One region of the Cobetia sp. PDI-12MA genome, then DNA from elsewhere that is predicted to be linked to it. Evidence: predicted binding sites of a transcription regulator. Region 1 holds the regulator's gene; the other holds the start of a gene.
What was found. Region 1 encodes PhoB, which activates phosphate uptake and scavenging genes when phosphate is short. Its sites were predicted from a motif close to TGTCATANNNNTGTCANA; they were not measured.
Positions count from the first base shown of each region.

Region 2: phbB (acetoacetyl-CoA reductase) is a predicted target of PhoB. The motif match lies at 3,278-3,295, and genes of this name have one in related genera.

Region 1 is NZ_CM183351.1:3,960,328-3,967,494, reverse strand. Features, by position in the region: gene cysZ (sulfate transporter CysZ) at 1-202, shown strand, start outside; gene phoR (phosphate regulon sensor histidine kinase PhoR) at 371-1,693, opposite strand; gene phoB (phosphate regulon transcriptional regulator PhoB) at 1,701-2,390, opposite strand; gene ubiA (4-hydroxybenzoate octaprenyltransferase) at 2,614-3,504, opposite strand; gene AC5WNI_RS16790 (chorismate--pyruvate lyase family protein) at 3,572-4,180, opposite strand; gene AC5WNI_RS16785 (NAD(P)/FAD-dependent oxidoreductase) at 4,469-5,668, shown strand; gene AC5WNI_RS16780 (HU family DNA-binding protein) at 5,919-6,194, shown strand; gene AC5WNI_RS16775 (hypothetical protein) at 6,368-6,724, shown strand; gene AC5WNI_RS16770 (DUF2780 domain-containing protein) at 6,853-7,167, opposite strand, start outside.
Region 2 is NZ_CM183351.1:3,728,966-3,736,132, reverse strand. Features, by position in the region: gene AC5WNI_RS15760 (MalY/PatB family protein) at 1-386, shown strand, start outside; gene AC5WNI_RS15755 (tetratricopeptide repeat protein) at 986-1,951, opposite strand; gene AC5WNI_RS15750 (EVE domain-containing protein) at 2,086-2,565, opposite strand; tRNA gene AC5WNI_RS15745 (tRNA-Met) at 2,723-2,799, opposite strand; tRNA gene AC5WNI_RS15740 (tRNA-Met) at 2,843-2,919, opposite strand; tRNA gene AC5WNI_RS15735 (tRNA-Met) at 2,973-3,049, opposite strand; gene phbB (acetoacetyl-CoA reductase) at 3,420-4,166, shown strand; gene AC5WNI_RS15725 (DUF349 domain-containing protein) at 4,333-7,167, opposite strand, start outside.

The sequences.
Region 1 (7,167 bases):
GATGGACAACCATCAGGTCAGCTTCGGTGACATGAAGCAGCGCCTCAAGGCGCGCTGGTGGCCCTCACTGACCTTCGGCGCCGCGGTGTTCGTCATGACGCTGGTGCCTCTGGCCAATCTGCTGTTCATTCCGGGCGCTGTCGCCGGGGCGGTACTGATGTGGCAGAGCCACTACCGTCAGTTGCCGGCGCCGCGTCGTTGAGACAGCCTGTCGCAGCTGGTTCATCGCTGTACTGGTTTGTCGTTGAGGTAGCCGCAGCGTCGTCTGGCGGACCAAAAGAAACGCCCCGCAGTCGCCTCCTTTCGAGGTGGCTGCGGGGTGTTCCGCGTTGGGCTGGCCTCCGGCTCAGCTCATCACGGAGTCAGCACATCACCGGGCTAGCGCACTGCTGGTCCGGGGAGCGCTCGTCTGACAGGCGCGCTCGTCGGGGAAGTGACAGCGGAAGCGCGCACCCTCGCCGGGGTGGCTGTCGATCTCCAGATGGCCCTGATGGCGAATCAGCACATGCTTGACGATGGCAAGCCCCAGACCGGTGCCTCCCGTGGCGGTGCTGCGGCCCTTGTCGATGCGGTAGAAGCGCTCGGTCAGACGCGGCAGGTGGACCGGGTCGATGCCATCCCCGTCATCTTCCACCTCGACCAGCAGGCCCTGGTCATCCGCCTTCCAGCGCAGGGTGATATGGCAGTCTTCGGGAGTGTAGCGCACCGCATTGAAGACCAGATTCGAGATCGCGCTGCGCAGTTCCTGCTCCTCACCGCGTAGTGACAGGCTGGCATCGGCCTCGATGGAGAAGGTGTGGCGTCCCTGGGACAGGCCTTCGGCGTCGTCGCGGATATGGCCGAGCAGGGCACTCATGTCGATGCAGCGGCCGTTGTCGGACAGCTCGTCGGTTTCCAGGCGTGACAGGGTCAGCAGGTCCTCGACCAGGTGCTGCATGCGGTCGGTCTGGCTCTTCATCTGGCCCAGCCCACGCTGCCAGCGCGGTGGCAGGTCATCGGCGTAATCGGAGTAGGTCTCGAGATAGCCGGCCAGTACCGTCAGCGGCGTGCGCAGTTCATGGGAGACATTGGCCACGAAGTCGCGGCGCATCTCTTCCAGGCGATAGAGGCGGGTGACGTCACGCAGCATGACCAGACGTTCGTTGTCACCGAACAGGGTGATGGAAATCTGCAGCGTCAGGTTGTCAGACAGCGGCGACTGCAGCGTCAGCGGCTCGCGGTAGGCCAGCCGATTGAAGTAGTCGATGAAGGCGGGGTCACGCAGATAGTTGGTGATGTGCTGGCCGCGGTCGTGGCTGGCCTTGAGACCGACCAGCTGCTCGGCAGCGCTGTTCCACCATTCCATGTCACCGTGGTTGTCCAGCATCACCAGGCCGTCGCGCATGGCCTCGGAGGATTCCTGGATACGGTTGAGGATGCTGCGCAGTCGCTCCTGAGTCTGACGCTGGCCCTTCTGATAGCGGTAGAGACGATCGAGCAGGTCTCCCCACACGCCATCGCCGGGCGGTGGCTCTTCATGGGGATTGGTGATCAGCCAGGTATAGAGGCTCTTCAAGTGCTTGAGATGGACGAACAGATACAGCGCCAGACCCAGCGCCAGGCCCCAGCCCAGATGGCCCAGCAGGCCACCGATCAGGCCGAAGCCACCGGCAAGGTAGCCGAGGCGCCATAGCTCGTTGGTCCAATAGCGCATGAATCCCTCAGGCCTGAGCGCTGAAGCGGTAACCGGTGCCACGGACGGTCTGGATCAGATGCTGATGGCCTGTGCCCAGCGCCTTGCGCAGGCGGCGGATGTGCACGTCCACGGTGCGCTCCTCGACATAGACGTTACCCCCCCATACCTGGTCGAGTAGCTGGCTGCGGGTGTAGGCACGCTCCTGATGCGTCATGAAGAACTGCAGCAGGCGATATTCGGTCGGGCCGACATCCAGTGAGTTGCCGTGGGCGGTGACGCGGTGGCTGGCCGGGTCGAGCATCAAGCCTTCGACTTCCACTGCCTCCTCGACCCCCTTGGGGGTGGTGCGACGCAGCACGGCCTTGAGACGGGCGACCAGCTCGCGTGGCGAGAAGGGCTTGGTGATGTAGTCGTCGGCACCGGCTTCCAGGCCTTGAATCTTGTTGTCTTCCTCGCCCTTGGCGGTCAACAGGATGATCGGCAGTTCCGAGGTGGTCTCGTCTCGCTTGAGACGCCGCGCGAGCTCCAGGCCACTGGTGCCCGGCATCATCCAGTCCAGCAACAGCAGATCGGGCTTTTCATCGACGACGATGGCGTGGGCGTCCTGGGCATTGTCTGCCTCCAGCACGCGGTAATCCGCCATTTCGAGGGCGACGGCGATCATCTCGCGAATCGAGGATTCATCGTCGACAATCAGTACGGTCTTGGAGCTCATCGCTAGATCCCATGCAGCAGTCGGCGCACGCGCCAGAATGACAAGTCGATGACGATTACAACCCGCTTATATGACAACCAGATGACAACTGCCAGCATGGCAGCTTGCACGCAAGCCTGCCAGCCGCCTTGGAGGCGCGGCAGGCAGGCATGAATCGTGGGCTGGGGAGCAACCGGGGGCAGGGATAGCTTTAAATTAAATAATGCGAATATTTATGCAGGAGTCAGCTCATCGGCCAGGTCGCCAGGGCGATACCGGCGAAGATCAGCAGCCCCGTCCAATGATTGTTGAGGAACGCCTGGAAGCAGGGCGCACGCTCACGCTCACGGATCAGACGTTGCTGCCAGACGAAGGTGACGGCGGCGGCAGCCAGCCCCAGCCAGTAGAAGATGCCCAGCGCCAGCTGCAGGCCGATGCCGATCAACACCACCAGCATGCCCAGCTGCAACAGGCCGATCATCAGCTTGTCGGCACGCCCGAACAGCACGGCGGTGGACTTGATGCCCACCTTGAGGTCGTCGTTGCGATCGACCATCGCATAGGCGGTGTCGTAGGCCACCGTCCACATCAGGTTGGCCGCGAACAGCCACCAGCCGTAGGTCGGCACCTCCTCCAGCGTCGCGGCGAAGGCCATCGGAATCGCCCAGCCGAAGGCGGCGCCCAGCACTACCTGGGGCAGATGATGGAAGCGCTTCATGAATGGGTAGCTGGCTGCCAACAGCACGGCGACGATCGACAGCAGCACCGTGGTCAGGTTGGTGAAGCACACCAGCACGAAGGCGGCCGCGACCAGCCCCCCGAACAGTGTCAGCGCCTCGCGCTCCGAGATGCGGCCCGAGGTCAGCGGTCGGTCACGCGTGCGCTCGACATGCTTGTCCCAATGCCGATCGGCGTAGTCGTTGATCACGCAGCCGGCGGCGCGCATCAGGTAGACCCCGGCGATGAAGATCAGCAGGGTCGTGCGCTCGGGGATGCCATCTGCCGCCAGCCACAGTGCCCATAGGGTCGGCCACATCAGCAGCCAGGTGCCGATGGGGCGGTCCAGCCGTGTCAGGGCGAGGTAGTCGGCCAGTCTGGAAGGACGCGAAGCGGCGGAAGTGGATGACGCGGTCATCGGGGCTCCTGGGCGGGTGGTAGTGGGCAAGGGAAGAGAGGGAAACGAGGCCAGTCGGCCGCACGGCTCAGGTCAGTTGCAGCGCGTGCTGGAAGGCTGGCGTGAAGCCCTCCTGCACCAGCACCTTGAAGCGACCATGCGAGAACATCGAGCGGCGCATCCACAGGCTGGTGGTGCGGGCCAGCGGCCTGGAGCTCGAAAGCACCAGCGGGGCGCGGCTGATATCGATGGCGCTGCGTATCAGGTCGGGCTGGCGAAACAGCCAATGGCCCAGCGAGCGCTCGCCCAGCGTCGAGAGGCGATGACCGTGGGCCAGGTCCAGCGCCGCCAGCGAGCGTGCGATCACCCATGGCGTATCGCCATGACAGAGCGCCACTTCGCGTCGCCAGACATGCCGGCGTGGGCCGATGCCCAGCAGGCGTGCTTCATCAAGCCGCGCGGGGCCGGTGTCCTGAAGCAGCAGGCGCACGCGCAGGCCCTGGATGGGCTGACCTGCGCGTTCATCCTGCTGCTGCATGGCGCTGGCAAGGCGCTGTGTCAGCGAGTCCGTCGAGGAGAGCCACGCCCACCAGCCGGCCGGCATGACACCCTGCAGCGCGGCAGCCGGCTGCCAATGACGGCGCACCGCCGCCGAAGCCGTGGGTACGGCGCGCGTGGGCGAAGGCCAGCGAGGCACAGGTTGGTACGGGTTCTCGGCTGACGAATGAGGTGCCTCACAGGTGGAGGTCTGTGGCGTGAGCGCTGCGCGATGAGGCTCGCCTGCTGGGCATCGGACCACGGTGAATTCCCTGTCAGGATGACGAAATGGCGAGTCTAGCATGGCCGAGCGGCAAGGCCTCCCGCTCAGGCATGCCTGCACTGCAGGCGGGCTGGTATGCTGGGCGCATTCATCGGCGTTCATGACGGACGCTGCTGGCGCTCTTTCATCAGCGCTTCCCTCGGATCGATCTCAGGAGATGGTGCCATGCGCGACCCTCGCACCCTTGTCATCATTGGTACCGGCATGGCGGGCATTGGTCTGGCGCGCGCGCTGCGTGCGCGTGACAAGGATAGCCGGCTGATCCTCATCAGCCAGGACAGTGGCCACGATTATGCCAAGCCGATGCTGTCCACCGCCTTCGCCAAGAAGATGTCGGCCACCGACCTGTCGCGTCAGGCGCCGGTGGCGCTGGCAGACGAGCTGAATGCCGAGCTGCGTACCCATCAACGCGTCACTGCCATCGACGGTGATGCCCGCCAGCTATGGCTGGGCGAGGAGTGTCTGGCCTATGACGAGCTGGTGCTGGCACTCGGCGCGGCGCCGCGTCGTCCCTTCCCCGTCGCCGCGGAAGTGGCCTCACGCGTGCAGAGCATCAATGACCTCGATGACTATGCGGCCTTCTGCGCGACGCTGGCGAGGGCCCGCGAGCGCGGAGAAGACGGGCATGTGGTGATTGTCGGTGCCGGACTGGTCGGCTGTGAATACGCCAATGATCTGACGGCGGCCGGCCACCGCGTCACCTTGGTCGCGCCGGAGGAAACTCCGCTGGATGGATTGCTGCCGCAAGCACTGGGGCAGCGTCTGGGTGCGGCGCTGGATGGGCTCGGTGTGACGCGTCGCCAGGGCGAGATGGTCGAGACCATCGCCGCCAGCTCAGGCGAGGAGGCCGAGCGCCAGGCTGCGCCAGTCGAGGTGCGCCTGCAGAGCGGTCGTCGCCTGACGGGCTCCGTGGTTCTGCTGGCGACCGGCTTGGCGCCGCGCATTCGTCTGGCGCAGGCCGCGGGTCTGAGTGCCGGCGGCGATGGCATCCGTGTCGACCGCCACCTGGCCACCTCCCAGCCGTATATCTGGGCGCTGGGCGATTGCGTCAGTGTCGAGGGCGTCAATGCCATGTATGTCCAGCCGCTGCAGATGGCTGCGCGCACCTTGGCGGCCAACCTGTGTGGCGAGCCGAGCGTGCTCGACTGGAAGGCGTGGCCGGTGCTGGTCAAGACACCGGTCTTGCCGGTGGTGGCCTATCCGCCGCGTTCGGCCGTGGCGCGCTGGGAAATCAATGGTGACGGCGATGATCTCGAAGCGCGTGCACTGGATATGAACGAACGCTTGATTGGATATGCGTTGACAGGCGCCGCCGTTCGCAGGAAAGTCGAGCTAGCGCGGCAGGCGCCGCCGTTGCTAGGCTAGGCGATGCCATGATCGATGGTCGTAAATCCCTTGCTGCCAGCGCGGTCAGGCACGATAGTGAATGCTCCGTCAGACATGCTGCTCGGCGGGCGTGGTCTGACAGATTGCTGCCATCGACAGGTTTGATACGGCAAAGCTTGCCGAGAGCGGATTGCGTCGCCGCCATACGCCACCGCTAGCAAGTGCAAGAACAACAATGGAAACGGCGGCTTGGCCGCCCGTGCAGAATGCCAAACCAGGAGGGCTTTTCATGCGCAAGCCAGAACTCGCTGCGGCCATCGCCGAGCGTGCGGATCTATCCAAGGACAAGGCCAGTCAGGTACTGAACGTGATTCTCGACGAGATCACTCATACCGTGGCCAAAGGCAATGACGTCTCACTGATCGGTTTCGGTTCATTCACCGTGCGCCAGCGTGCGGCGCGTACCGGCAAGAATCCCCAGACAGGCAAGCCGCTGACCATCCCGGCCAGCAAGACCGTTGCCTTCAAACCCGGCAAGTCGTTGAAGGATGCAGTGACCAAGTAACCTCGGCGCATGCTTCAGCGCAGACCCGGGGTGACTGTCGCCATGGCTTTCAATCGTCGTCATCCAAAGCCCTGTCGGCTGTCATGCTGATGCCACCGGTTCCGCCCTGCGGGGCCGGTGGCATTTTCATATGGCCTGCGTGAACGATGCTTCGCGATTCAAGGAATGACACCATGAAGCTCAAGATATTGCTGTGGGTGCTGGGTCTGCTGCTCAAGCGGGCCTTCAAGCGTGACCCCGAATTTCGTGCCGAGCTGGAAAAGCGTCCGCTGGATTGGGGTGTCGCGACCGAAGACATGAGCATCGCGCGTCACTACCGCATGTCCCACGCGGGCGTCACCACGGGCAGTGGCCTGCCGGTGGATACCGAGCTTGAGCTGCGCTTCGCCGATAGCGACAGTGCGGTGGCCTTTCTGCTCAAGCCCTCGCCGCGTGCCTTCCTGCAAGGCCTGATGGACCAGCGCGTGCGACTGGTCGGCGATTCGGCTCAGCTCAACCGCTTGCAGTCATTGCTCAAGCGCATTCGCTGAATGTCCCTGTGCCGTGCCTGCATGAACGAAAGACGCCCCGCTGAGAGAATCAGCGGGGCGTCTTTTCGTCACGCGCCTTTCTTTTGTCACGAGCTTTTCTTTTGTCGCGAGCCTCTCTTGGGGGGGCGTTACAGCAGCTGCCTGAGGCCCGGAATGCCTTCCAGCACCTGATCGACCACGCCATCGCCGGCTTCTTCGCGGGCATAGCTCAGCGTCTCTTCGGCCACGCCGCGCGCCTGGTCCATGTTCAGGTCCAGCCCCATCAGCTTCTGGCCCAGTTCCAGCGCGCCGCCACCGCTGCCGCCGGTGAAGGCGCTGACGGCGCCCATCAGGCCGCCCATGAGGCCACCGCCACCGGACTCGGCGGCTTCCTCGCCTGCGCTGCCGATCAGGCCTTCCGCCCCCGGAATGGCGCCCAGCAGTGAGGCGGCCGGGCCATCCGG
Region 2 (7,167 bases), 230 kb from region 1:
TCACCGGCGCCGCCAATGGCTTGATGCCCGATACCAATGTGCTGGGCATGGCCGCGACCGAGGCGGCGTGGCGCGAGGGTGAGCCGTGGCGTCAGGAGTTGCTGAGCGTGCTGCGTGACAACCTCGATCTGCTGGAAAGCCATGTGGCACGCTGGGACGGCGTCAGCATGTCGCGCCCGCAAGCCACCTATCTGGCCTGGTTGGATATGCGCAAGGCAGGGCTCGGGGAGTCTCCGCAGCAGACGCTGCTCGAGGAATGCGATGTCGCGCTGTCGGATGGCGCCGACTTCGGCTGGCCGGGCTTCGTGCGCTTGAACTACGGCACCACGAGTGTGCAGCTGGAGAAGGCGCTGCAGCAGATGGATGAGCGCCTGCAGAAAGACTGAGGTTGGCGAAGGGATCGAGGGGGCGAGCGAAGCGGCCAAGAAGGGTAGTCGACAGAGCCGGAGTTGATCTGGGTCAGCCTGCAGCGTTTCGTTGGCAGCTATCGCTCATTGCAAACTTGAATTGAGAATCATTATCGTCAACTCTGAAGCTAGGCCGCTCATCGGGAGGGGCTTGTCATCAGGAGATGCGACGATGAGACATGAGGTGGCAGAGACGCCGCGACAGGGGCGGCCAGCAAGCAGGGATGCAGGCGCGACGGCCTGTCGTGAATGGTGTTGTCAGGGCGGAAGCCTGCGCCTGGCGCGTTCGTCGCCGCCATCTTCCCGCTGCCGTGCTCCCGCGGCGTCATCTGCTGCCCCGCCTGCGTCAGGCGCCGTGATGTCCGCGGGCCATGAGCTTGAGGTGGACTTTCCGCCCAGCGTGCGCGAATCGCGTGCCCGTCCCTCGCTTCTCAAGGGCTGGAGCCGTCGTCGTTAGTCCTTGAGTCGGCGCGACGGCTGACCATCAATGACAAGGCCCCGCTTCCTTGACCGGAGGCGGGGCCTTGTCGTCTGCGTGTCGTGTTCAACTCATTGCTACGATCAGCGCACCAGCACGATCAGTACATCAGGGCGAACAGTTGGCGACGGAAGCGCACGGTCAGCTCATGGGTCGCCCCAAGGGCGTCGAAGACGCGCAGCAGCGTCTTGCGTGCCAGATCATCGCCGTACTGGCGGTCGGTCTTCACCAGGCTGATCAGGGTATCCAGAGCCAGCTCGTAGTGGCCATCCGCCAGATCGCGCATGGCGCGTTGGTAGCGGGCTTCACTGTCGTCCCGCTCGATCATGGCCTGCACCTCTTCGGGAGACGGCGCCTCGGCGATGAAGTCGATGCGCGCACGTACGCCACGCGCCTGGGCGCCATCACGGTCTTCCGGCTTGAGGGAGTCCAGCAGTTGGCGGGCCTCTTCACCATTGCCCTCGGCAACCAGCACCGAGGCGAGATGGATGCGGTATTCCGGTGTCTCGGGAGATTCCTGCGCCAGCTGTTGATACAGCGTCTTGGCGGTGACGAGGTCGCCGTTTTCCAGTGCAGTGGCCGCCTGCTCCGCGAGGCTGGGGCCTGCCCCGGCCGCCGGCTGGACCTTGTGCTGCTCGAGGAACTGGCGAATCTCGGCTTCCGGACGTGCGCCGGTGAAGTTACCTGCCAGGCCGCCCTGGATGACCAGCTTGACATCCGGCACCGAACGCACACCCAGCTGGGCGGCGATGTCCTGTTGCTCCTCGGCGTTCAGCTTGGCAAGGATGAAGCCGCCCGCATATTCACGCGCCAGCTTCTCGAGGATCGGCGTCAAAACGAGGCAGTGCTCGCTCTGCGGCGACCAGCAATCCAGCAGTACCGGCACTTGCTGTGAGGCTTCCAGCACCTGCTGAAGATTGCTCATGTCCACATCGATGATGTAGGTATTGGCGTCTTCTGCCTGGCGCGGTGCACTGGCGGCACCGCCGCCGACTACCCCTTGTGGCTGGGTGGCGGTGGTGTCATTGCCGGTCAGTGGCTGGCCGGTATTGGGATCGATGATCATGGTGCATGCCCCGAAATTCTGTCTGCGATTCAAGGCTCGCGCGCGAGCCGGTTGGCCTGATGATGCGGCCCGTCGCAGTGGAGTTCAAGGCGCTGCCGGACACTTCCTCGCGCGATCGCCTCGGGCGCGTCGGTTCACGGCAGCAGGGTGTCGCCGGCCAGGCTGGCGATGCAGGCGGCTTCGCTCTCGCTGAGCGGCATCACGGACAGGCGTGCGCGGCGCACCAGGTGGCTATCCGCCAGCTCGGGCCGGGCCTTCAGGCGCGCGATGGGCAGGGAGTTGCGCAGCGGGCGAAGGTAGCTCAGGCGCGGGGCGACCCAGCGCGGAGGCTTGCCGGCATCGATATCCGCCACCTGACGTGGGTCGAAGCCCTTGTGCTCGGGGTCACTGGCCGTCGGGTCGGGCAGGGCGAGTTCGCTGACGATGGCAAGCCCGACCACTGCAGGTACCTTGCAGCTGGAGTGCTGGATGAGCACGACATCACCGAGCTGCATCTCGCGCAGGAAGTTGCGCGCCTGATAGTTGCGAACGCCATCCCATAGCGCCGGTGATTCGCGGCGCAGGTCATCCAGCGAGAAGGCATCGGGTTCGGTCTTGATCAGCCAGTGGCGCATGCGGCACTCCCTTGGGGCTTACGTGATGAGTGTGAAGGCGATGGGCGTTGAGAAAGGGACAGGCGAGGTCCGGGCGCTGGCCTCAGCGATATCCTCGCACAGGAATTTCACGCATACGAAAAAGGCCTGATGCATGGCATCAGGCCTTTCGAATTCTTGGTAGCGGGGACCGGATTTGAACCGATGACCTTCGGGTTATGAGCCCGACGAGCTACCAGACTGCTCCACCCCGCAACACTGGGTACTGCCTTTGCTCCAACTCTGACGCATCAGAAGTTGGTAGCGGGAACCGGATTTGAACCGATGACCTTCGGGTTATGAGCCCGACGAGCTACCAGACTGCTCCATCCCGCAACATCACGTTGGTGTCTGACTGGCAATCACCTTGATAGGCAACGACTTGTCAGTGGTAGCGGGGACCGGATTTGAACCGATGACCTTCGGGTTATGAGCCCGACGAGCTACCAGACTGCTCCACCCCGCATCAACGTGGGGCGTAGTATAAGGATATACAGTGCTGCGTCAACCGTTATCCCGTAATTGACGCAAACTTCTCGTGCCCGGTGAGTCGTCACCAACCCGTCTACGCATCTCGAGCGATTATCGGCATCTCGTGTGAGAGATCTGCTACATACATTCCCGCTGCATCCTGTCCATACTGAGAGTGACGCGCCTCGCACAGGCGGATGGCAGGCGTCACAGAGTGCACGATTGTCATCAGGCTGTTAGAGACACGGGTCATTGTTGTCGTTGCAGGCATTCTCGTTTTCTCAGGGCGGGGGTGTCCGCAGATTTGTCAAGCTGTGCCCAAGCCAAGGACACAGGACGTTCCAGGATTAGGGAGACACAATAAGATGACACAAACAGCACCCGTCGCATGGGTTACCGGTGGTACCGGTGGCATTGGTTCCGCCATCTGCCGCGAGCTGGCGAACCAGGGGTATCAGGTAATTGCGGGTTACAGGAACAAGGAAAAGGCAGAGGGGTGGCTATCGGAGCAGCGCGCTGCCGGGTTCGAGAACATCGCACTGTCCGGCATCGAGCTGGACAACTTCGAAGCCTGTCAGGCAGGCGTCAACGAAATCCGCGAGCGCTTCGGTCCGATCGCGGTTCTGGTCAACTGCGCTGGCATCACGCGTGATACCTCCATGCGCAAGATGAGCTATGAGCAGTGGCGCGAAGTCATCAACTGCAACCTCGACAGCGTCTTCAACACCTGCCGTGCCGTCATCAATGACATGCTGGAGCACAAGTACGGCCGCATCGTGAACATCTCCTCCATCAATGGCCGCAAGGGCCAGTTCGGCCAGGTCAACTACTCGGCCGCCAAGGCGGGCATGCATGGTCTGACCATGGCGCTGGCGCAGGAAACCGCGACCAAGGGCATTACCGTCAACACCCTGTCGCCGGGCTACATCGCCACCGACATGATCATGAAGATCCCCGAAGAGATCCGTGAATCAATCCGCGAGACCATCCCGGTCAAGCGTTATGGTCAGCCGGATGAGATCGCGCGTGCGGTCGCCTTCCTGGCCGACGAGAAATCCGGCTTCATCACCGGTGCCAACCTGGATATCAATGGCGGCCAGTTCATGGGCTGATGCTCTGCGCTGGAGTGAGCCAGTGCAGGGTCGGCACTCGGCTCCGCCTGGCGAGAGAATGAAAAAGCCCCCGTCTCGACAGAGGCGGGGGCTTTCCGTTGCCATGGTTTCAGTCTTGCGAGTGCATCATCACAGGTTCAGACGTCAGCGCTTCAGGCGTGCTGACTCAGTGATTGAACAGCGCATCGAAGCGCGGCAGTTCGGTCTGCCAGGCGTCCCAGTCCAGCGGCCCGTTGGCGAGCAGCGCATCCAGCACCTCATCCAGCTCTTCTTCACGCTCCATGCGCTCACCCAGCTGCTGGTTGATGCGCGCGACCTGCACGGTCAGGCGGCGTGACTCATCTTCGCTGCCCAGCGGGGCCTCGAACAGAATGGCCAGGTGAACACGCAGCTCGGCCAGGCGCTCGTTGGCGGCGCTGCAGTTGCTCGGCAGGGCCTGACGCATCTGGTTGCGCGCCGCATTGGCCTGGCGGCTGTTGTCGTCGAAGGCCGAGGTGTTCGGCAGCTCGACATCCTGCACGTCGCCGTTACGCGCGCTGGCATCCGCCACGGCGTGCTGTTCGAGCAGGTCACGCCATTGCTGCCATTCCTCGCGCAATTGCAGAGCGTGCAGTTCGTCCAGACGCTGCTCGCGACGCTTGAGAATGCCGGTCCAGCGACGACGCATGCCGTCGCCCCGCTTGCCGCGCGGTAGCGGGCCGAGGGTGTCGGCTTCCTTCAGGGCGTCATCAAGCAGGGCGGCGTCTTCCAGCGTCTCCGGCTCCCAGCTGTCGAGGCGCTCGATCAACGCCTGCCACTGATCCAGGCGTGCCTGCTCGCGGCTGTCGCGGTCTTCGCGGTCCTGATCGCGTGCGGCGAAGATACGGTCGCACGCCGCGCGGAAGGCGGCCCACAGGCGTTGTTCTTCGCCCTTTGGCGCGCGGCCCATCTCGCGCCAGCGACTCTGCAGGGCCTTGGCCTGTTCGGCGCGGGCACGTGCCGGCGTGTCCTCATTGGCCAGCGCCTCGACGGCCTCGACCAGAGCCTGCTTGGCGGCGGCGATCTGACCCGCGCGGCTGTCGATCAGCCCCTGCAGTGCCGTCAGCGCCTCGCCGAAGCGGTGTGACAGCTGGCGACCGGGGCCTGCGGGCACCGGCGTGTGGCGACGCCATTCCTCACGGGCGCGATCGCGAATCTGGCGCAGGGAGTCGGGGTCGGCATCGTCCATGGCGTTACCGTTGAGCGATTCAAGCTGCTCGCAGAGCGCTTCACGCATGGCCAGGTTGAGTTCACGCAGCTGCTTGCGCGATTCGCGGTAATCCCGCAGGCGCAGCTTGATGGCGTCAGAGGCGGTGCGGAACGCCTGGCTGGCATCGCGGCTGGCGGCCGCATCACCTAGCTCGCGCCATTGCTGAATCAGCTGCTGGTGCTGGCGGTCGCGCTGCTCATCGCTGATGTCATCGCGCTCGCTCAGGGTGGTGATGGCCTCGAGAAGCTGCTCGCGCTTGGGCGCCGCGACGAAGTTCTGCCAGTCACGGAGTTCGGCGACACGCGCGCCGAGCTGGCGCAGGCGTGTCTGGCGGGCATTGTCGAGCTGGCCTTCGGTGCGATCGCGCAGTGAGCGATGCAGGCGACTGGCCGGCTTTAGCTTGCCGGCATCGAGATCCGCTTCCAGGCGTGCCAGTTCGGCATCCAGTGCGTCCAGATCCAGGCTCGCCTTGCGCGCAGTGCCGTCGCCCTCGCGGGAGGCGTCAGCTGACTCTGTGTCTTGTGCAGGGCTTTCATCGAGCGCGTCCTGCTCTTGCGCTGCCTCTGCCGGTTCTTCCGGCTGCGCCGCGTTGATCGCCTGACGCACCGCGCTCAGGCTGGCGGTCTGCGGCAGACCCGCAGGCCAGGCCACCTCGCTTTCCAGACGACGCAGCTGGTCGATGTCATTGTCGACCAGCGCGGCATCCAACTCGCCCTGGCACAGCTGATGGCGATGCCAGGCATCGAGGGCATCCTGCAGCTGCTGTTGCAGGCGCTGCTGACGTTCGAGCAGTTCGGCCGGGGCCGAGAACTGGTCGGTCAGCTCGCGCCAGCGCTCTCCCTGCAGTCGGCGTTGGGCCTGCAGGCTGGCGAAGTCGTGATCATTGACGCAGTCGCGGCTGTAGAGGTCTGCCCGCGCCTGGTCCACGGCGCTGAGAATCTCTTCCAGGTGCGTGTTGAGGTTGGCGCTCAGGCGTTCATGGGCACGAATGGCTTCCTCGCGGGCCTCATGGTCGCTGATGACCTTGTGCGCCTGCTGGCGTGCCTCTTCGAAGCGCTGTTGAATCTCGTAGTCCGCGGCCGGCAGACGCTCCCACTCGCGCAGCAGCGAGCGGTAGCGCGAGGGCACGCTGTCTTCCCAGGCCTGACGCGGCAGCTTCTCCATCTGGCGCAGCAGGTTGTCGCGGCTGGCGGCCAGCGCGTCGGCCTGCTGGGCATCGGCACGGCGCTGGGCGAGGGTGTCGCGCGCCTGACGCTGCACGTGACGGTCCCGCTTGGCATCACGCACCAGACGCTCGAGGCCGGCCTGGCTGGTAATGCGGGCGGCAGCAGCATGGCGCACGGCGGCGATGGTGTTGTGGCAGGCCTGATGGATCAGCGTCTCTTCATCTTCCAGTCGGCTCAGTGCGGTCAGACGCAGTTGCTGGTTGTCGCCACGGGACGCCACGGCGGAGAGCAGTTCGCGATCTTCCAGGCGCGCGACCAGCTGTTCACGGCTCAACAGTGAGGGCGCATCCTGGCCGCCGCTCAACAGTTCGATCAGGCGCTCGCGTACCAGACCATCGGCGCGGTCGAGCAGCGGCAGCAGACGTTCGGGAGATTGCATGCGCGTCAGGGCGGCATGGCGCACCTCCAGGGCGTCATCTTCGAGAATCAGGGTCTCCAGGATCTTGCGCTGGTCTGGAATCTCCGGATCAAGCTGGTCAGTGGCAGCGGAGCGAATGGCAGGGTTGGCGTGTTGCCAGCGAGGAGTGAACAGGCGGCCAGTGAGGCG